2 linked regions of the Thiosulfativibrio zosterae genome follow. The protein of the gene in region 1 interacts with the protein of each later gene in a pairwise test. Links are inferred from orthologs where the notes say so. Each region holds a gene or a part of one and is shown on either strand. Other genes may lie near its edges.

The links.
Region 2: the proteins of gyrA (region 1) and gyrB interact in binary tests that used the Escherichia coli proteins (3 or more experiments, as listed by UniProt). The link is inferred for Thiosulfativibrio zosterae from one-to-one orthologs.

Annotation. Positions count from the first base shown.
Region 1 is NZ_AP021888.1:1,473,415-1,479,811, forward strand. Bases 3,262-6,397 are described here. They hold gyrA (DNA gyrase subunit A), read right to left. Parts: upstream 6,096-6,397; coding sequence 3,462-6,095; downstream 3,262-3,461. Other genes in these bases: serC (3-phosphoserine/phosphohydroxythreonine transaminase), read right to left, coding at 3,262-3,387; ubiG (bifunctional 2-polyprenyl-6-hydroxyphenol methylase/3-demethylubiquinol 3-O-methyltransferase UbiG), read left to right, coding at 6,286-6,397. Outside these bases: THMIRH_RS06800 (prephenate dehydrogenase), read right to left, coding at 1-72; hisC (histidinol-phosphate transaminase), read right to left, coding at 65-1,174; pheA (prephenate dehydratase), read right to left, coding at 1,189-2,301; more of serC, read right to left, coding at 2,323-3,261. UniProt on the Escherichia coli protein: A type II topoisomerase that negatively supercoils closed circular double-stranded (ds) DNA in an ATP-dependent manner to maintain chromosomes in an underwound state.
Region 2 is NZ_AP021888.1:3,421-20,270, forward strand. Bases 1-3,115 are described here. They hold gyrB (DNA topoisomerase (ATP-hydrolyzing) subunit B), read left to right. Parts: upstream 1-396; coding sequence 397-2,835; downstream 2,836-3,115. Other genes in these bases: recF (DNA replication/repair protein RecF), read left to right, coding at 1-271; THMIRH_RS00025 (phosphoribulokinase), read left to right, coding at 2,984-3,115. In the rest of the region: more of THMIRH_RS00025, read left to right, coding at 3,116-3,931; THMIRH_RS00030 (TIGR00341 family protein), read right to left, coding at 4,019-5,890; THMIRH_RS00035 (MipA/OmpV family protein), read left to right, coding at 6,150-6,989; THMIRH_RS00040 (hypothetical protein), read right to left, coding at 7,030-7,386; THMIRH_RS00045 (RNA-binding S4 domain-containing protein), read right to left, coding at 7,411-7,797; hemF (oxygen-dependent coproporphyrinogen oxidase), read right to left, coding at 7,797-8,753; THMIRH_RS00055 (M48 family metallopeptidase), read left to right, coding at 8,848-9,663; L-threonylcarbamoyladenylate synthase type 1 TsaC, read right to left, coding at 9,676-10,230; THMIRH_RS00065 (hypothetical protein), read left to right, coding at 10,681-10,956; THMIRH_RS00070 (DUF3095 family protein), read right to left, coding at 11,244-12,398; THMIRH_RS00075 (2OG-Fe(II) oxygenase), read left to right, coding at 12,481-13,125; THMIRH_RS00080 (methyl-accepting chemotaxis protein), read left to right, coding at 13,279-15,630; THMIRH_RS00085 (SMP-30/gluconolactonase/LRE family protein), read right to left, coding at 15,705-16,595; THMIRH_RS00090 (FAD-binding domain-containing protein), read left to right, coding at 16,775-16,850. UniProt on the Escherichia coli protein: DNA gyrase negatively supercoils closed circular double-stranded DNA in an ATP-dependent manner to maintain chromosomes in an underwound state.

The sequences.
Region 1 (6,397 bases):
GCCAATTAAACCGACGCCTACAACCGTGAGCTTATCAATACCTTTAAACTCAGAAACTGCCGAATCAAGCATACAACGACTTTAAACTTTTAAGTACATCAATAAAATGCTGATTTTCAGCCACAGAACCAATCGAAACACGCAAATGATCAGGCATTTTATAACCCGCCAAAGGGCGCACAATAACACCCTGCTTTAGTAAAGCTTGGTTAATTTCTGCCGCCAGACCCGGCTTTTGCGCAAACTCCACACACACAAAATTGCCATATGAGGGAATATAATTTAACCCCATATCCGCAAAGGCATTAACCATTTGCTGCATGCCGACCTTATTTAAAGCGACACCCTTATTAACAAAGGCTTGATCTTGCAAAGCCGCCACTGCGCCAACCTGCGCAAACTGATTAATATTAAAAGGTTCGCGTAAACGGTTAAGATAGGCAATCACTTCCTCTGACCCTAACATAAAACCAACTCGCAATGATGCCAAGCCATAGGCTTTTGAAAAGGTTCTTGAAATCAATAAATTAGGGTAAGTTTCTAAATATTCGCGACCATTTGCATAGTCGGCATCCTCAACATATTCGACATAAGCCTCATCCAAAACCACGATGACCTGTTTTGGTACCTGGCTAATAAAAGCCTCCCATTCAGCTCTTCGAAACATCGTGCCGGTTGGGTTATTGGGATTTGCCAAAAACACCATTTTAGTCTTAGGCGTAATGGCTTTTAGCATTGCAGGTAAATCATGCCCCCAATTTTTAGCAGGCACTTCTACACCGGTTGCACCAACGGCTTGCGCACAAATAGGATAAACCGCAAAAGCATATTGTGAATAAACAATTTCATCGCCTGGGCCGGCAAACACACGAGCAGCCAGCTCTAACACTTCGTTAGAGCCATTCCCCAAAGCCACTTGTTGTTCAGTGACCTTAAAAAATTTGGCCAACTCAGACTTTAAATAAAAGGCATTGCCATCCGGATAACGCGCAATATCAGCAAATTCTGCTTGAATGGCTGCTGTCACTTTTAAGCTAGCACCTAATGGATTTTCGTTAGACGCTAATTTAGAAATACGCTTTAAACCCAGTTCACGCTGTAACTCGCTGATGGGTTTTCCAGGCACATAAGGACTAATCCCTAAAATTTGAGGTTGAATTTGATCGCAAAACATAGAGATTCCAAGAATTAGTCTAGAGGAGAAACGGGAAATGAGCCAAGCAACTTATAAAACAAAGACTTATCTTTCACTTCTTGCAAGGCTTCTTGCAATAAAGGTTCATCTTGATGCCCTAAAACATCAATAAAGAAAACATAGTCCCATTTTTTATTAACCGAAGGCGTTGAAATAATGCGCGTCATACTGATTTTACGATTGGCAAAGCTAGCCAACACATCCATCAAAGCCCCTGCCTTATTCGGCATAGACACAATCAAAGCCGTTTTATCAAGTCCACTCGGTGCAGTTTTTTCAGATCCAACAACCCAAAACTTAGTGGTATTGTCTTTTTGGTCTTCTATATTGGCTTCAAGAATATGCAATTCATATAACTGTGCCGCTTGTTCGGATGCAATCGCCGCAAGCGTTGGATCTTCCTTAGCCATTTTAGCGGCCAAGGCATTGGACTCAACAGGCATGAGTTGAACGCCAGGAAAATTATTTTTTAACCATTGTTCACACTGCCCAAGCGCTTGAGGATGTGCAGCAACGCGCTCAATGGTTTCTATGTCGTGACTCACCGAAAGTAGACAATGATGAATGGCTAAGTCCACTTCTCCGCTGATTTTTAAACCCGTTTTAATCAATTCGTTTTGGGTTTGCTTGACTACCCCTTCAGAGGAGTTCTCAACGGGCACTATACCGTAATCCGCTTCACCCTTTTCAACGGCTTTAAAAACATCTGAAATTGTAGAAACTGCTAAAGGATGGGCAGAAGTCCCAAATTGTTTGAGTGCGCTGGAGTGAGAATAACTGCCTTCTGGCCCAAGATAAGCCACTCGAGTCGGATGCTCTAACGCCAAACAGACTGACATAATTTCACGAAATAGTCGTGCCATGTCATTATCAGAAATTAAAGATTCATTGCGTTCACGCACCGCGCGGAGCACCTGCGCTTCTCTTTCAGGGCGGTAAAAAACCGCCTCAACTTTTCCGCCTTGTGTTTTGATGTCAGCAACTTTTTGGGCACATAAAGCGCGTTGCCCTATTAAGTCTTGAATCTGGCGATCAATGGCATCAATGGCATTGCGTATTTCGGTCAGCTGAATTTTTTCGAGTTCTGCCGCTTGGCTATCTTGCATAGAAAAACAGTTCCGTTGTGTTTAAGCGTTTTTAGCTTCAAAGGCTTTTAAAAATTCAACCAAAGCATCCACGCCTTCTTCGGGCATGGCATTGTAGATACTGGCTCGCATTCCACCATAAGCCTTATGACCTTTCAAACTTAAAAAACCAGCCGCTTTAGATTCTTTTAAAAAAGCATCTTCAAGGTCATGATTTTTAAACTTAAAGGTGACATTCATCCATGAGCGAACTGCAGGATCAACTTCGTTATAGTAAAGATTTGAAGCATCAATCAGGTCGTATAATTTTTGGGCTTTGCGTTGATTAATTTGACCAATGGCTTCAACACCACCCACTTCTTTAATCCATTCAAAAACCAAACCGGCTAAATACCAAGAGAAGGTTGCTGGGGTATTAAACATAGATTCGTTATCGTTGTAAGTTGCCCAATTTAAGAGTTTTGGCGTTTCAGGACGAGCATGACCGATTAAATCTTCGCGTACAATCACAATACACAAACCCGCTGGTCCAATGTTTTTTTGTGCACCGGCATAAATCACGCCATAGTCAGACACATTAATCGGACGCGACAAAATGGTTGATGAAAAATCAGCCACAATGATTTTATCGGTTTTAGGAACTTCTTGGAATTCAACCCCGGTAATGGTTTCGTTTTGGCAAATATGCACATATTTGGCATCTTTTGAAAACTGCCAAGTCGATTCTGCTGGAATACTATTTTCATCTTTGCAGACTTCATTCACTTGAATATATCGCTTGGCTTCTGTCATGGCCTTGTCTGACCAAACACCGGTATTAAAATAGTCGGCTGAATCACCTGCTTGCGTTAAATTCAATGGAATGGCTGAAAACTGTAAAGAAGCGCCACCGTGGGTAAACAACACTTTGTAATTATCTGGAATAGCCATCACTTCACGCAAAGTTGCTTCCATGCGGTGTGCCACAGCCATATATTCTTTACTGCGGTGACTGACTTCCATCACTGACATTCCAGAATGATCCCAGTCTAAAAATTCTGCATGTGCTTTGCGCATGACCGATTCAGGCAGCATGGCTGGACCCGCACTAAAATTAAAGGCTCTCATAAAGTTCTCTTTCAAAATAAAATTGCAACAAAGGTGCAGGCGTTTTAAACCTGCACATTTCGTTAATATTGTTATTATTCGGTTTGATCTGTGGTATCGGCTTCAGCGCTGGGTGCATCAGGGTTTGGGGCTTGACTTGCCGCTGTTTCAACAGAAGCGTCTAGGACATCTTCATCAGAATCCTCTTCCATATCGACCACTGCTATACCTACCACCAATTCGCCTTTGCCAACATTAATCAACTTAACGCCTTGGGTGTTGCGTCCAACAATCGACACCTCTGAAATGCGCGTACGCACTAGGGTGCCTTTATTGGTAATCAGCACCAACTCTTGGTCTGGTGTTACGGCAACAGAATCCACCACATTACCATTACGCTCGGATGTTTTGATGGATATCACACCTTGACCGCCACGGTTAATGGTCGAATAATCTTCAACAGGCGTACACTTGCCGTAACCATGTTCGGTGGCGGTCAAAATCAAGGTATTCTCAGAAGCAACTTGCATACTGATGATATGCATATCATCTTGCAGCTTCATACCACGAACACCACGGGCTTGACGACCCATCACGCGCACATCATTTTCATTAAAGCGTATGGCTTTACCGACATTACTGAACAACATAATGTCTTTCGAACCATCCGTCAGTGCAGTACCCACTAATTCGTCACCTTCATCTAGGTCAACGGCAATAATTCCGTTGGCTCTTGGGCGAGAGAAATCAGACAGAGCCACACGCTTAACAACCGACGAGCGCGTTGCCATAAATACGAAATGCTCACCATCAAACTGGCTGACTGGCAATACCGATGTAATGTGTTCGTTTTCATCTAAAGGCAACACATTCACTATGGGCTTACCTTTAGAACCTCGACTGGCGAGCGGCAATTGCCAAGTTTTTTGCCAATAAAGCTTACCTTTATTAGAGAAGCACAACAGCATGTCATGAGTGTTGGCGACAAAAATTTGCCCAACTTCATCTTCTTCTTTCATCTGAGTTGCAGATTTACCACGACCACCACGACGCTGAGCACGATAATCTGATAACGGCTGAGTTTTGATGTAACCATCTTGAGAAAGCGTGACGATTCTGTCTTCTGGGGTAATTAAGTCTTCTGCATCCAAATCTTGATAAGCATGGTCGATTTCAGTCCGACGCTTATCACCATAGTTTGCGACCACTTCTAACAACTCATCACGAACCACTTCGGTTAAACGGTCTGGGTTGCACAAGATTTCAAGATATTCAGCAATTTTAGCCAACAATTCTTTATATTCGGCAATGATTTTGTCTTGTTCTAAGCCCGTTAAACGGTGTAAGCGCATTTCTAAAATCGCTTGCGCCTGAACAGGAGATAGGCGATAAACATCCCCATCTGCACCAAAGCCTTCGGGTAAATCCTCTGGACGCACATCTTTCAATTCAACGCGCTCTAGTAATTCAGTCACCTTACCTATGGGCCATTGGCGCTCTAGCATGCGCTCTTTTGCAACCACAGGACTTGGTGAGGCTTTAATCAATTCGATCATTTCATCGATATTGGTCAACGCCAAGGCTAAACCTTCTAAAAGGTGTGCTTTTTCGCGGGCTTTACGCAATTCATAAATGGTTCTTCGGGTCACGACTTCGCGGCGATGTTTGATGAATGCCGTTAAGACCTCTTTCAAATTCAATAGCTTAGGCTGACCATCTATCAAGGCAACCATGTTAATACCAAACACGGTTTGCATGGCTGTTTGCTTGTAAAGGTTATTGATGATGACTTCAGGGACTTCATTACGACGCAATTCAATCACAATACGCATACCGTCTTTATCAGACTCATCACGAAGCGCCGTGATCCCTTCAATTTTCTTTTCTTTAACCAGTTCCGCAATACGCTCAATTAAACGCGCCTTGTTGACTTGATACGGAATTTCGTAAACAACAATGGTATTCTTGCCAGACTTATCGGTTTCAACTAGAGTTCTGGCACGCATTTGCACGCGGCCACGCCCTGTTTCATAGGCTTCACGAATACCCGCATTACCGTTGATAATGCCATAGGTGGGGAAGTCAGGGCCTGGTAAATAATCCATTAATTCACACACAGTCAAATTGGGATCATCAATCAACGCAATACAAGCACTCACGGTTTCATTGATATTATGGGGCGGAATATTGGTTGCCATACCCACCGCAATCCCCGACGAACCGTTCACCAATAGGTTAGGAATACGCGTGGGCAGCACATTTGGCTCAGACTCAGATTCATCGTAGTTAGGCGTAAAATCGACAGTTTCCTTGTCTAAATCTGCTAATAATTCATGAGCAATTTTAGCCATACGCACTTCGGTATAACGCATGGCGGCAGGTGCATCACCATCAATCGAACCAAAGTTACCTTGACCATCAACCAACATATAACGCAATGAGAAAGGCTGCGCCATACGAACGATGGTGTCATAAACCGCCGTATCGCCATGCGGATGGTATTTACCGATCACGTCACCGACAATACGAGCCGATTTTTTATAAGGTTTGTTCCAGCCGTTACCCAATACATTCATGGCATAAAGCACTCGACGATGCACTGGCTTCAAGCCATCACGCACATCAGGTAGTGCTCTGCCAACGATAACGCTCATGGCATAACTGAGGTAGGAAGTTTTCATCTCATCTTCGAGAGAAATGGGTATTATTTCGCGTGCAAAATCTGACATAGAATAAGTCGTTCTTTGGTTTTAAATGAATTTCGCATTATACCGAAATTTATTTGTAATAATCCACTAAATGCAAGGCCCTAACCCATTCATAGCTTTGCTTTCAAGGTTGTTTAGCAAGGTTTATTTTTCATCAAACGACAAAAACGCTATAATCTCGAACAATTTCATCAATTCAAAAAGCCAACCTATGACTCGCAATGCAGATCCGCAAGAACTTGACAACTTTAACCGCCTTTCTTCCACCTGGTGGGATACCGAAGGCGAATTTGGCGCACTTCACAAAATCAACCCCATTCGCT
Region 2 (16,850 bases), 1.5 Mb from region 1 along the record:
ATCGCGCGGCCAACAAAAATTATTTGTATGCGCTTTATTATTAGCCCAAGCCAGTGTCTATGAAAAACACAGTAACGCCCCTGTGATTATGTTAATTGACGACCTGCCAGCCGAGCTGGATGCCCAGCATAGGCTCACGCTATTAAAGCTGCTGGACTGCCTGAATATCCAACACATTATCAGCACCACCGCAGAAGAATTGGTCAGCGTGTTGAACCCAAAAACCACTCAAATATTTCAGGTCAAACACGGCCAAATTATTTCGGACTAAAATCTGCAGCTAAAAGCGCCAAAATAGCGCATTAAAACGCCTTAAACCCTTTCTAATTCACCTATTTAACTCAGGTTGTGATACAATCACTCGGTTAATTTTTTAATTAAAAAGCAGCGAAATCTATGACTGAAACAAGCAAACCTTCTCAAGCGTACGACTCCTCCTCCATTAAAGTCCTCAAGGGACTCGATGCCGTTCGAAAAAGACCCGGCATGTACATCGGCGACACCGATGATGGCTCTGGTCTTCACCACATGGTATTTGAGGTAGTCGATAACGGTATCGATGAAGCGCTTGCAGGTCATTGTGACAAGGTTGTGGTCACCATCCACACCGATGGTTCTGTGTCGGTTTCTGATAACGGTCGTGGGATTCCGGTCGGCATTCACCCAGAAGAAGGCGTTTCAGCTGCCGAAGTCATCATGACCATTCTGCATGCCGGTGGTAAGTTTGACGATAACTCCTACAAGGTATCCGGTGGTCTGCACGGAGTGGGTGTCTCGGTGGTTAACGCCCTGTCTGAAGAATTACACCTCACCATCAAGCGTGAAGGCCATATCTGGAAACAAACCTATCGCCATGGTGTGCCTGATGCGCCTTTAGCCATCGTTGGCGACACCGATTTAACCGGAACCGAAATTCGTTTTTTACCCAGTAAAGCCACCTTTACCAATGTCACCGATTTCAGCTTTGAATACCTGCTAAAGCGCTTGCGTGAACTGTCTTTCTTAAACTCTGGTGTGCACATCGAGCTTAAAGATAAGCGCGATGATCGCCATGAAGTCTTTAAGTTTGAAGGTGGTATTAAGGCGTTTGTGGACTACATCAACACCAATAAAACCCCCATTAACGAAAAAGCCTTTTACTTCAGTACCGTTAAAGACGACATCACCGTTGAAGTGGCCATGCAATGGTCAGAAGCCTATCAAGAATCGATTTTCTGCTTTACCAACAACATTCCACAACGCGATGGTGGGACGCATTTATCGGGTTTCCGTGCTGCTTTAACACGCACCATGAATGCCTATGCTGAAAGTGAAGGTCTAAACAAAAAATACAAAATCAATGTCAGCGGTGATGATGCCCGTGAAGGTTTAGCGGCGGTTATTTCGGTTAAAGTGCCTGACCCAAAATTCTCATCACAAACCAAAGACAAGTTGGTTTCATCCGAAGTGAAAACAGCCGTTGAAACGGCAATGAACGAAAAGTTCGCCGAATATTTACTGGAAAATCCCAAAGAAGCCCAAGCGGTTTTTGCCAAGATAGTCGATGCCGCGCGTGCGCGTGAAGCCGCTCGTAAAGCCCGTGAAATGACGCGCCGTAAAGGCGCTTTAGACATCGCAGGTCTACCGGGCAAACTGGCAGATTGCCAAGAAAAAGACCCTGCTTTATCTGAACTCTATCTGGTGGAGGGTGACTCCGCGGGTGGTTCAGCCAAACAAGGTCGTGATCGCCGTACCCAAGCGATTTTGCCATTAAAAGGTAAAATCCTGAATGTGGAAAAAGCCCGTTTTGATAAGATGATTGCCTCTGCCGAAGTCGGCACGCTGATTACTGCCTTAGGCTGCGGCATCGGGCCAGACGAATACAATATCACCAAATTGCGTTACCACCGCATCATCATCATGACGGATGCGGATGTGGATGGTTCGCACATTCGTACCCTACTACTGACTTTCTTCTACCGTCAGTTACCTGAGTTGGTACAAAACGGTTATATCTATATTGCACAACCGCCTTTATACAAAATCAAACGCGGTAAGCAAGAAAACTACCTAAAAGACGACACCGAACTCGAAAGCTATTTACTGCAATCGGCACTCGACCAAGCGCAATTATCTGTGTCAAAAGACGGTCCGGCCGTTCAAGGATTGGCGTTAGAAAACCTGGCCAAAGATTACTTACAAGTTGAGCGCATCAATGGCCGTTTATCGCGTCGTTATAATAAAACTTTCTTAAATCAATTAATTCTAGCCGATAAAGTGACCCTAGAAATGTTGAATGACCAAGCCGCCCTGCAAGCATGGGTGGATTTAGAATTGCAAAAACTGCAAGCCATCGGCGAAATTCAAAAGGTGACTTACCAGTTGTCTGTTGAACCCGCGCTAGAAGGCGAGGCTAAGTTCCAATTGCGCTTACAACAGCGTGAACACGGGACTTTGCATTCTCAAGTGTATAGCGAAGAGTTTTTTGCGTGTGCCGAATATCAAGCCATTGCAAAAGTCAGCGCTGCCCTTAAAGATTTGTTAGACGCCACGGCCTTTGTGCAACGCGGTGAAAAACAAGAACCGGTTAGCAACTTTAAAGACGCTTTAGATTGGTTATTAAACGAAGCCAAGCGTGGTCAAAATATTCAACGCTATAAAGGTTTGGGGGAAATGAACCCTGAACAGCTTTGGGAAACCACTATGAATCCCGAATCGCGTCGTTTATTACAAGTGACCATTAAAGATGCCATTGCCGCTGACCAAGTCTTCACCACCCTGATGGGAGATGAGGTAGAACCGCGTCGTAACTTTATTGAAAGTAATGCGTTACAGGTTGAAAACCTAGACGTTTAGTACGCATTAAAGCGCGTGATAAAAAATTTTGTTTTGAAATCTAATAGATTATGGTTTTAAATAGCACAAATTTTTAAAACTTTTAGTCGAAATTTAACCCAAAAATAACCAGGCCTGGTTATTTTTAGAAAACTTTAGGAGACTGTCTATGTCTGTGGAACACCCAATAGTATCCGTAACTGGTTCATCTGGTGCCGGTACCTCTTTTGTTAAGAGAGCCGTTGAAGCAATTTTTAAACGCGAAGGTTTAAATGCCGCCATTATCGAAGGCGATAGCTTTCATAAATATAGCCGCATGGAAATGCGTGCTAAGGTTGCTGAGTCTAAGGCAAACGGTGGTCCAGTGTTGACTCACTTCTCTGAGTATGCGAACGAATTCCAAAAACTAGAAGCTTTGTTTGCTGAATACAAAAAATCAGCCACCGGTAAGCGTCGTTATTACATTCACTCTGACGAAGAAGCCGCCGAGCATAACGCGCGTTTAGGCACTAACTTATCAACTGGTGAATTCACGCCTTGGGAAGATTTACCCGCAGATACCGACATCCTGTTCTACGAAGGTTTGCACGGAATGGTTAAGCGTATGGATCACGGTCCAGAAGAAGGTAAATACAATGTAGCTCAGCATGTTGACTTAGGGATTGGCGTTGCGCCAGTGGTCAACATCGAGTGGATGCAAAAAATCTACCGTGATACTTCAGAGCGTCCTTATACCGTTCAACAAGTGCGTGATACCATTATGGAGCGTATGGATGATTATATTGAATACATTCTGCCTCAGTTCCACCGTACCCACATCAACTTCCAACGTATTCCGTTAGTTGATACTTCAGATCCGTTCTCAACACAAACTGAAATCGCACCGATGGGACCATCACCAGAGAACTCTTTGGTTATTACCCATGTGCGTCACAAAGACATCGAAGATTTAAGCTTAATCGTTGATAAAATTGAAGGTGCTTGGTTACAGAACGAAACTACGATGATTTGTTCTGGTACTAAAATGGTTGAAGCCATGGATTTAATCATGACGCCAATCATCCAAAACCTAATCACTAAAAAGCGTGCAGCCATGGCGAGATTAGCAGCTAAGTAATTTATTTAGAACGCTCGCTAATACGAAAAAGCCCGGTTTACGAAAGTAACCGGGCTTTTTTTTTGGTGTAATCTTCATCAATCGCAATTAACGCACCATGACAGATGTGGCCTCTAAACGAATCGGCTCCCCTACCTCGCTTTCAATTTTGGCCTTTACCTGCTCGATGCGCGCGGCTTCAATCGGGGATTGCGATAACAATTTCACAGAAACCGTCATCGGCGAACCGTGAATAACTTGTACATCTTTAATCTCCAAATCTTCAATCTGAGATCCCTCTAAAGCTCTGACCACGCGTTGTTCAGAAACCATGGCATCAAATGCCAACACCAAAGGAATACTCACTATCCCCACAAACACCAAAGAAATCACAATGCCTTTTTTGGCTAAATGAAACGGACTAAAGCCCATCAGTAAAAAGGTAGCCGCTGCGGCCAACACAATACCGACAAGGTTGGTCATAAACAGTAAAAAAGCACCCCAAAACACATGCCAATCCAACCAACCTATGCCAATACCAGAAACCGCTAAAGGTGGTACTAAAGCCACTGCAATGGCAACCCCCGCCAAACTTTTGGCCACATCAGAACGCGCATTAGCATAAGCCCCGGCAATCCCAGAAATAATTGCCACCGCCAAATCTAATAGCGTTGGACTGAGTCGTGCGCCAATTTCATGATTAATGGCTTGCAAGGGGGTAATTAGGGTTAATAAAGTACCAAAAGTTAAGGCCATGACAATGCCGGTAAAAAGCGTTTTACCACTGACTGTCATTAAATCGGTATTTTGGCGCAACACCCCCATGGCCAGGGAAATAATCGGCGCCATCAAGGGTGCTAAAATCATCGCCCCGATAATCACTGGGGCAGAATTCGCAAACAATCCCACCGTAGCCAGCAAGGTGGCTAATACCATCAAGACCAAATAAGATTCCGAAGTCCGCGCATTTTCTTTTAAGGTTACAAAAGTTTCTTTAACCTCTTCTGGGTCTGAGTGATAAATCCAAGGTAAAGGTCTGCTGATTAATTCATTGATAGACTGCCCTTTAGGTAAGCCACTGATTCTCATGGATTCTTTCAGCTCTGCGGGATTTTCTTTTTTAGGTAAGCGTGTACTGAGCACTTTAAGCGCATCTTTTTGAACCGCTAAAGTGACTGATTCAGCCATCATTTGTTGTCCATCAATGCTATAAGCCAACTCTTTTGTACCTTTAATCACCAAGCTTTCTGTTTTGATGTGTCCCAAATAATCGGGCAAAACACCTTGCTCAGCTTTCTTACTAAACAGCTTAGTCACCAAAAAATTCACTATTTGCGACAAACTGCGGGGCGCTAATATCAAGGCATTTAACGTGGATTCGTCTACCAGTGTTTCGCCGACCGTACGACGGGTAAAATCGCTGCCACTGGCACGATACACCACGGTAATTCCCAAGGCAGCGGTGCTGACCGTGGTATTTTTTGCCGTGGTTAATTTGTAAGGAAACAAACAATCGTGACGAAGGTTGCGCACAAATGTCACCAAATGGAGCAGCTTGCTCATTAATCCTTCGTCCATTTGTGAAGCAGGACGCATGGTGCTTGGATTGCCCAACATAACCGATCCAAACACCAAATCATCATTACAAGTCATTAAATCTGCTAAAACTGCTTCTTCAACACTGTCAATATCCTGAAGGGCTTCCTTGGCTTTTTTGGGAACATCAAAGGTGCGGTAAAGCCTAATCATCTCAGGATGAGGCAAAAAACCCACCTGCCAAAGATGTTTGACTGCCAGCGGTAAGGCTAAATATAAATCAGCATCACTCAACCACAGCAATACCCGGCTATCTTCCGGTAAAGCCGGCAACGCATTCATATCAAAAGCAAAGCTGACAAACTCTTTATCTTCAAATAACGGCAAGATGGTTTCATTAAAAATATCTGTTTTTGCGCCATCATATAAAATGGTATAGGTCATTAAAGCGGCTCCTTAAGTATGCCCTTGACAGAAAATATCATATAAATCCTTCGCATAAGTGATGGGTGAGAAAAAATTCGATAAAATTAACTTACTAAACCGAAAAACGCCGAACTTGGCCAAGCACGCATTAAAGGGTTAGAAAATTTTAGCCATTTTTTAGCGTGCATTGATTCGTGCAAAGGTTACAATCGTTGTTAAACTTTACGGGTAAGAGCTAAAAGCGCTCAAAAAAGTCACTCTTAACTTGCGAGGAATTATGCTCAGTAAATCTTCTTTAAGCCTTTGGCTAAGTTGTTTATACCTTTATCAACCCTTGCTATTTGCCCAACAAACCCTGCCTAAATGGGAGTTTGGTTTGGGTCCATCGCTGGTATCTTATCCTGATTACCCGGGCTCTAAGGAAAAAAACGATTTATTGCTGCCATTTCCGTATTTTACCTACCGCAGTAAAGACTTAACCATTGACCAAAGAGAGGTCAAAAAGCCGTTATATGAATTAGGACCCTTAGAACTGGACTTGAGTTTGTCGATTTCTGTGCCGGTTTCTAGCAAAGACAACCAAGCTCGCAACGGCATGGAAGACCTAGATGGTTCGGTAGGGTTAGGGCCTGTTTTTAAATATACGCTTTATCGCAAACACATCAGTGAATTAAAGTTAGAGTTGCCCATCAGAGCGATTTTAGCCACCGATTTTAGGTCCATTCACCAAGAGGGTTGGGTCACATCACCGGGCATTTATTACTATTATCGCCGCAATCTAGGCAATCACCAGCGCATCAAAGCCACCTTTGGCACCAGTGCCGATTTTGCCACCGCACAATACAATGATTATTTTTATGGGGTCAATCCAACAGAAGCAACCGCGACCAGACCGGCTTATCAAGCAACAGGCGGTTTTGCGAATATGAGTTACAGTGCCTCAATTAATTGGCATATTGGACAATTTTGGATAGGTGGATTTTATCGACAACGCGACTTAAAACAGGCGGTGACCGCAGCGAGTCCGTTGGTGGAAACCACAAGAGGTGAAACCTATGGATTGGTCTTTACTTGGAACTTCTTAACATCCGACGAAACAGTAGACACATTAGAATAATGCAAAAAAAGGTTTTGAAACAATTACTTAAAACCGCTTTTTAATCTGACAATTTAAATTCAGCCACTCTACCTTTAAAATGTTCAAACCCAAAACTTTCTAGGCAGGGTTTGCCATCTATCTCGATTAAACGATTGTGAAAATCGATATATTTATGATTTTTTTTGGCCGTCAGCACATCATTTTGAAAATGCACATATTGTTCCGCTTCTCCTGAAAAGGTTCTGACGAAAGCATCCATCACCTTTTTGAAATCTGAGGTATCAATAAACAAACTCAGCCAATTTTCACCTCGGACCGTTTCACCCTGGGTGCCATAACCCAAAAAATTTTGCGGGTCTTCATAATCGATAATAATGGCATCATCATTTAAGATAATTCTAAAATCATATTCCATGTAACACTCCCTTCAGCCAGATTTTTAAAACCCAAAATCAATGGCTTCAATTTTACGGCGGTCGCGCTTAGTCGGACGACCTGCGCCTTTTTCTCGGTAGCCCACTAAAGCCATATCTAAAGTAGGTTTGCGTTGGTTTAAAAGTTCTTCATTTAAACGATATAAATGCTCAGCCATCTCTGCCGAGCCACGCTTATCGCTGATGGCTAAAACCGTGACTTTGACTTTGCGGTGTTCTTGCGTAATGGATAACTCATCGCCTAAAGCAATCACTTTACTGGGTTTAGGCTTTTGGCCATTTAGCTCAATTTTGCCGCCTTTTAAGGCTTCTAAAGCCAAACCACGCGTTTTAAAAAAGCGCGCCGCCCACAACCATTTATCTACCCGAACCTTATCGTCTAAATCTTCCATTATTCTAGATCTGCCAACCAATCTTTAGGGGTTAAATAGTCATAAAGTTCCGCTTCTGGACTGCCGGGTTCTGGATGATAATCATATTTCCAACTGGTTAAAGGCGGCATCGACATCAAAATAGATTCTGTGCGACCACCGGTTTGCAAGCCAAATATCGTGCCTCTATCATATACTAAATTAAACTCAGCGTAGCGGCCTCTGCGATAAAGCTGAAAATCTCTTTCGCGCTCACCATATTCAAACTGTTTGCGGCGATTCATAATGGGGCGATAAGCGGTAATAAAATGATTGCCAACCGACTGCATAAACGCAAAACAAGTTTCAAAATCCCAACCTAAAGATTCCGTATTCATATCATCATAAAACAACCCGCCAACACCTCGGGTTTCGTTGCGGTGTTTTAGATAAAAATAGTCATCACACCATTTTTTGTACTTGGGATAAATCTCAGCACCAAAAGGTTCGCAGGCTTCTTTGGACTGCAAATGCCAATGTTGCACATCCTGCTCAAACGGATAATAAGGGGTTAAATCAAAACCGCCACCAAACCACCAAACCGCTTCTTCGCCTTCTTTCTCAGCCACAAATAAACGCACATTGGCATGAGACGTGGGCACATAAGGATTGCGCGGATGAATCACCAAAGACACACCCAAAGCCTGAAACGAACGCCCCGCCAACTCTGGACGATGCGCCGTTGCCGATGCGGGTAAGGTTTTGCCGCGTACATGAGAAAAATTAACGCCGCCTTTCTCAATAACTTCTCCATCTTCCATCACACGAGTACGCCCACCACCCGTCAAGCCCATCGAGCCTTCCGCTTTTTCTCGCTCCCATGCATCTATAATAAAGTCTTTCGACCCATCTTCGGCTGACAATTGCTGACAAATGTCATCTTGTAAACTTAATAAATAGGTTTTTACGGCTTCAATATGGGTAGCGGTGACAGACATAGGGTTTCCTTCTCAGTTTAATTACTTCATTTTATTAGAAAACTCCGTACAATTTTATAAAATAACCAACTAAAAAAGATTTGGAGACCTCTTTATGAAACTTAAACAGCCTTTGCTGGCCTTAGCAATTCTTTCCACCCTAACTTTAGGAGCTTGCGTCAGTCAAACCACTCAAAAAGGGGCTGTTGGTGTTGACCGCCAACAATTACTGATTGTTTCAGAAAAAGATATGCAAGAAGGGGCTGTTAAAGCCTATGGCGAGGTGATTGACGAGGCCAAGAAAAACAAAACGCTCAATCCAGATGCCAAACAACTCGCGCGCGTTCGTGATATCGCCAATCGGCTAATACCCAAAACCAGTGCCTTTAGAACCGATGCACCTGACTGGGCATGGGAAGTCAATGTGATTCAATCTGACCAACTGAATGCTTGGTGCATGCCCGGCGGCAAAATTGCCTTTTACACCGCCATTATTGAAAAACTCAGTTTAACCGATGATGAAATCGCTGCCATTATGGGGCATGAAATCGCCCACGCTTTGCGTGAACATGGTCGTGAACGCGCTTCACAAGCGCAATTACAAAGTTACGGACTAGCGGCTTTAAGTTTAGCCACTGGCATTCAAGGCCCAACCCTTGATTTAGCCTCTATGGCCATGAATGTCACCTTAACCCTGCCCAATAGTCGTGAACACGAAACCGAGGCAGATCGAATGGGGGTAGAACTTGCGGCTCGCGCTGGCTTTAACCCAGAAGCCGCTGTGCATGTATGGGAAAAAATGTCACAGCTGTCAAAAGATGCTCCACCAGAAATTCTCAGCACTCATCCCTCTAACGCAAGCCGTATTAAAGACTTAAAGGTTTATAGCCAAAAAGTCATGGGGCTTTATCAAGCCAGTCAAAAAAGCTAAAGCTGACTCGGTTTAGCGCAAGCGCACCTGCTTTTGCGCATCCCAAATTTGCGAAGGCTCTGCCAAACCACTTAATTGACCTTGCATAACAGGGATTTGAGGAAAACACGCAATACAGTCTGCGGTCGTTTTAATCGGGGGTTGCCCCGATAAATTGGCACTGGTCGATACAATCGCGCCACCAAACGCTTCACACAGTGCTTTGACCTCTGGATGATGCGTCACTCTTATCGCCACCGTCTTGCGTCCACCGGTAATCCAAGTTGGCACTTTTGGGGTTGCAGGCAACACCCAAGTCGTTGGAGAATAGGCACTTTCCCAAGATTTCAGCACCAAATCTGACCAGGCCTGGTCAAAAATAAGCGCCAAATCCCGAATTTGAGCCACATTCGCCGCAATCAAAATAACCCCCTTTTCTAAAGGACGCTGCTTCAAATCCAACAAACGATTAAACGCCGATTCATCAAACGGATCACATCCCAAACCATAAACCGCTTCGGTAGGATAAGCAATCACCTCGCCGGCTTGGATAAGCCTGGTAGCCTCAGATAAATTGATTTGATTCAAAGTTTTAACCTACCTTAATAAAAGTGCCCAAGTTTAATCTCTTACCAGTCATAAAACAATCTAACCCTAAACCTTTACTGGCAATACCTAGCGCATTACGATTTGTAACACACAACAGCTTAAAAGGATTTCCTATGCCAAGAATGACCTTACAAATCTCAGACACCCTAGACCATCAATTGCGCGATTTAGCAAACGCACAATCTCTATCTCGTTATGAAATTGCCTGAATTACACTAGAAATCTTTGTTAAAACCCCACACATAAAAAAATAGAAAGCAAAAATTAACAAAAAGATTTAACTCAAAACTAAATTTTTAATTCGGAATCTTTATGAAAATTATTAAAACCTATTTGGACAAATTAAAAATAACAAATTAAACTTTAAAAGTTTGATAACATAATATTGGAATTTAAAATAATTCTGTTAATTTTAAGGAAACATATTAAATGAAAAAAATTATATCTCTGGCCGCCTTATTTGCGGTATTTGCTTCAGTTACAGCCTGTGCTCCAGCTAACGTATCATCGAACCTAAGAGCATCATCCAGCCAAGAATCTTCAATGGCTACACGCTGTGTTGATTTTACTACTGGAGATGAGGAAGAAGTAAACGAACTTCTAAAAAAATATGACGGGTGGAAAGTTGCTTATGCATCTGAATATACCACTTCAAATAAGTCAACAACCTCTATGGTTATGTGCTTTGAAAAACCATATAAATAATTTTTAGTCTACTTACCTTATGGCTTAAGCTTCCATTTTAAAAAGCTTAAGTCATCAAATAATTAATCACGTCTTAGAAGTTTAATTAAGAATTCAGCAAAAATCTCATCAAACTAATCATCCAAACAATCCAAAATGGTTTTTGGCACATCAGCTGTAGCGGCCTCAATCAAGAAATTGTCACCCTCATCTTTCAAATTTGGGCGCCAAGAATAATAAAGCGTTACTCAATCACAACTGGCAACATAAGTCACCCAAGAAATAATACTTCTACCCTAAGCTATTTTTTACTGTCGCATCAGTATCTGCGCTTTCAACTGCTTGGCTGCCATGGCATAGCCGCCCTCGGCGCTGTCTACAAAGTGGATGTGTTCTTGGCCAGTTTTTTCGACTAGGCAGGTGATGATGGCGCTGTGGGTTTGGTGACAGCCGTAATAGAGTTTGCCGGCTTGGTGAAGTTGTTCTAACCAGGCTAATAATTCGTTAATGGACGCTTGCGAAGCAGACATCACACACCGATAAGTATCGTCCAATTTCACATAATCAGAGTGTTGGATAAGGTCTTGTTTATAACCGCCCCAATGCACTTCTAGCGCTTCAATTTGATGCTCCATCCAATAATTACCAATGATATTTTGCAGCCGAATTTTTTGGCGCATCGCCCATTTTGCCCAGCGACTTTTATTTTGCGTTTTGGTTTCTGCTTCCACTTTTAATTTTTGTGTATTCATCGACAAATTTAATCCTGCGGTATTGAGCGGATGATGTTGCGAAGCGTCACCCAAAACCCTTTGGGTTTCGGCAATCAGCATTTGATAAAGAGCCAGGGATTCTGCTTGGGTTTTACAGCGCGCTTTGACCAACAAACTAAAGGTCACTTCTTGTTGACTGGGGATTTCATTCCAACGACATTCAAAACCGCTAAAGTCTGCCTTAGGCTCGGTATTTGGGTCTAGGTGATAGTGTTGGTTGGCTTTAATTTTGGCGTCTGCTTCTTCCATGCCGCCACCCATAAAAAAATATTGCGTTAAGTTGGGTGCGGCTTGGTAGCGACAAATATTGATAGGGCTTTCTAGGTCTTTATAAGGAATTAACCCCACGCGCAACTCTAATTGCACCCCATCCTGCGCCAGTTCTTGGCAGCCTCTTAAGGCGCGTTTTATTTTGGGTAAAAGCTCTGGCGGCACACAAAATGAGGCGCCATCGCCACCAAACACATAGGGCACTTTAGAAGGCTTAACCGCATTAAGCAAAGCCGCAATGGTGCTGCCACCCACGGCATTAATGTCGCGATATCGCCCTTCGGCGATGGCTTTTGTTGAGCCGCGCACATCGGTAATCACAATCCACCAATCTTGCGGCAGGCTGTGATAAGCATCGGTGGCTAAGGTGTCCGATAAGTTGTTGAAAACGGGTAGAGTTTCTTCAAAACTAAACGCCATTTTGACCTCAATTTTTTGATTGCTAAAAGACTGACTTGAGCGCATAATCCGCAAACTTTTTCATCTGCGTTTCAGGGCCATTATGTCATTAAATCTAACAGAAAATATCTTAGATTCTTTATTAGATGCGCTTGTTGAGCAAGGCTGGTTTGAATGGCCAAACGCCGTTGACGAAGACTTATGTCTAGAATTGCTGGCAGAAGTCGAATCTTTAGACGAAGAAGGCGAGTTGCGCCGAGCCGGCATTGGGCGTGGCGATGCCTTGCAACTCAATAAAGATATTCGCCGTGACCAAATCAAATGGCTCGATAATAGCACCCCCCCACAACAGCGTTATTTAAAGCACATGGCCAATCTGCAATGCCAACTCAATCGGGCGTTATTTTTGGGTTTATTTGAATATGAGAGCCATTTTGCGCTTTATAAAAAAGGCGATTTTTACAAAAAGCATCTGGATAGTTTTCGTGGCAAAGCCAACCGTATGGTCACCACTGTGCTGTATCTCAATCCCGACTGGCAGGCCGAATGGGGCGGTCAACTGGTGATTTATAACGAAGACTCCAGCCAAAAATTGGCCACCATTAACCCCAGAATCGGCAAAATGGTGGTTTTTATGAGTGAACAAATTCCCCACGAAGTGCTCCCTACCCTTCATCCTAGAGTCAGCATTGCCGGCTGGTTTAGACTCAATAACAGCATTGCCGGTGCCATAGACCCTGCTTTTTAAAGAACAGTTTGCAAAGTAAGACTCAGTCACAAAAAATGCCAGTTCTTAGCATACTTAATCGATAAACAGGTTAAACTTTTATGAAGATTGCATTGAAGACTTTAATTTCAAACGCAAACATACCTATTTCGTCCATTTAAAAAGGATTTTTTTATGTCGATTAAGCAAAGTAATGCCGTCATGACGCTGCTGGTGATCTTATTAGGCGTCGGTATGTTAGCGGCACTGAGTTATTCCATCAATCAAGTCAGTCATCTGAAAGACAATCAAATCCTGTTAAAGGAAATGAATGTTGATATCCTCATGTTACGCCGCCATGAAAAAGACTTTTTACTGCGTAACCAATTAACCTACCAAGAAAAATTCAACCAGCAAATAGCGGCCACCCAAGCTGATTTGCAAACCCTAGAAAACAACTTAGCCCAAGCGGGGTTCGCCAGCCAAGAAACCGCAACCCTCATGGGCATTCTCAAAAGTTATCACACCAAATTCACCGAACTGGTCGAAACAGCCAAAGCCGTTGGCTTAGATGAGAAGTCTGGTTTGCAAGGCGACTTAAGAAGTGCCGTGCACAATATCGAATCTGACTTAAAACAATATAAAAACGATGCGCTCTTAAAAGACATGCTGATGCTCAGACGCCGTGAAAAAGACTTTTTACTGCGCATGGACATCAAATACTTAACCAAATTTAACCAAGATGTGGCGGTATTCCAACAAAACCTGCAAAAATCAACGCTCACCAACGAGCAAAAAGACAAAGTCGCCCAGCTGCTAACCACTTATCAAACGCAATTTAAAGCCATGGTAGAAGGTTATGAGCGCAAAGGCTTTGACAGCAAGCAAGGCATACTCGGTGATATGCGCAATACCATTCATCAAACCGACACAGCACTGGAGTCGGTCAATGAAAAGGTCTCCAGCTTTTTAGCCGATAAAATTTCACAACTTGAAAATTTCATTTATGGTCTAGCCATCTTATTTATCTTGGGTGTCGTTTTAACCTCGCTACGCCAAATGAAACGCGTTTCCACAGCCGTCAAATCGCTGTCGGATATGATTAATGATGTGGCGCAAAACTATCATTTTTCGCAACGCTTTAAACACGATAACCAAGACGAAATTCAAGATATTGGCAATGCCTTAAACGGTTTGCTCAGTCACATGGAAAATGCGGTTGCAGAAGCCAATGGCGTGATGTCGGCCATTGCGCAAGGCAACTTTAACATACAAATCACTGCTGATTTTAAAGGTGATTTACTCACCCTAAAACAAGGCGTTAATAGCAGCGCGCAAAGTGTTGCATTTACCATGTCTGAATTAGAAAAAATCATGCAAGCCATTTATCAAGGGGAATTTGCAGCCCGCATGGACCCCAAAATCGCCCCCGCATTCAGAGAAAAAGTCGACCGTGCCATGCACCAAATGCAAACGGTCATCGGTGGCATTAACCAAGTCATGCACGGGCTTAACGAAGGCCACTTTGAAGAACAGGTGACCTGTGAAGCCAATGGTGAACTCAAAGACATGAAAGATACGGTTAACGATTCTATGCTCAGTCTAGCCAAAGCCATGGCTGAAATTACCCAGATGGCGCAACAGCAAGCGCAAGGTAATATTTCTGTGATTTGCACCAGCCAGTTCGCCGGACAACTGGAAGACTTAAAAAATCAACTCAACACCTCAGGTCAACGCCTCAACCAAGTCATTCAAAAGGCACAAGAAGCTGCCAATATTGTCTCGGGAGCCGCTGCCGAGGTAACCCAAAGTTCTATGTCTTTAAGCGAAAGAGTGCAAGAACAGGCGGCGGCTTTAGAGGAAACTTCTGCCACCATGGAGCAGCTCAGTGAAACCATTCATGCCAATGCAGAGAAATCTCATACGGCCAGCCAATTGACCAATCAGGCCAGTCACGATGCCGAACAAAGCAGCAGCATTATGCAAAACACCCTTCAGGCTATGGATCAAATCCAAGAATCCAGCCACAAAATTTCAGATATTGTTACCCTGATTGACAGCATTGCTTTCCAAACCAATCTATTGGTGCTCAATGCGGCGGTTGAAGCGGCGCGTGCCGGCGAACATGGACGAGGGTTTGCCGTGGTTGCAGGTGAAGTGCGCTCCTTAGCGCAAAAATCAGCAGATGCGGCAAAAGACATCACTCACCTGATTGATGAAACCGCCTCTCGGGTCAGCCAAGGCGTTGCTTTGGCACAAAAATCGGGGCAAGCCTTAGACAAAATTCACCATGCCATCGTGGATGCCAATACTTTGATTAATGAGATTTCCAAAGCGTCATCAGAACAATCACAAGGCGTGCAGCAGGTGAATCAAAGCATTCATCAAATTGACCAGGTAACGCAACAAAATGCCGCACTGGTGGAAGAAACCTCCGTGGCTGCTGAAAATCTAAATCATCAAGCAGAAACGCTTAAAACAGAAATGGCATTCTTTAAAACTCAGTCAGCCTCGGCTAAAAAGGCTTTGTTACCTCAAAAACTATAACCCTAAAACCCCATTAATAAAAAAGCCACAGACAATAGGCTGTGGCTTTTTAGGTGGCTCTTAAAAGTGTTAAATCAATTCAAGGGCAAAATCACCACTTCGTTGGCTTTAAACATGGGAATCAACACACGATTGCGCTGGGTATCTAACCCTAAATCCGCAGGCGCTTCTAGGCCATCCATCAGGGTTTTCACCGCTTTATTAGGGCTAATGTGAAACACCGCTTCGGCCTCCCAACTGGATGTAATGATTGAGCCATCGTCTAAACTCAATAAACCATCCAAACGCCCGCCGGGTAAAGTCATTTGCGCTTTGGTTTGCCCTTTCGCATCCATAAACACAAGTTTGCCACTGCCAAAGGTACCCATAATAATGCCGCCATCATGCGCCGCAACACCATTGGGTTTACCTAACTGAACCCCTTTTACAATCGGGATAACCTTGCCATTAACGCTCACTTTATAAATGGCATCCGCACCCGAGCCTGTAAAACCGGGCGCTAACCCACTGTCGGTTACATACACACTGTTGTCATCAGCTTTAGACACGCCATTTAAAAAGGTGCTGCCTTTGATGTTAATGTCTTTCAACTGTTTTCCTGAAGGCAATTCAAATACACGAACGGTATCAATATCGGCAATGTATAAACGATTGCCTAAAATTTGCATCCCTTTTGGCGCATTCAAATTGACCTGAGCATTGGCGCCATCAATCCACTTTAAATCCAACACCGTGCCGTCTGGGCTGACCTTAGAAATAAAACCGTTGTCGTCTTTATCAAACGGATTGCCATTAATATTGGCCACCAAATACACATCGTCTGCCGCGTTGTATTCCACCGACTCAGGCGTGGCAAAGCCCACATCGCTCACATAAATCGGCTCTGCTTGTGCAAACGCATTTTGACCTACCGCCCAAAAAGCCAATCCAAAAATACCGGCTAATGATTTCAATTTTAAAGACATTTTATAAACTCCCGTGAATAGAAAAAGTGCTTAGATGAAGACGCCAAATGCGAAAAATTCTTAATGAGTTTAGCAGAAATTTTTGAACATTTTGGACATTCTAACAAGTGTTGCTAGACTTTATAAATAGGTTTTGTAAAAGTTATGTATAATTTTGTTTCAACTGTTTGGATTCACCCATGGCAAAACCGCAAATACAATTAGTTTGGTTTAAACGCGACCTGCGCACCCACGACCATGCGCCGCTGTTACTCG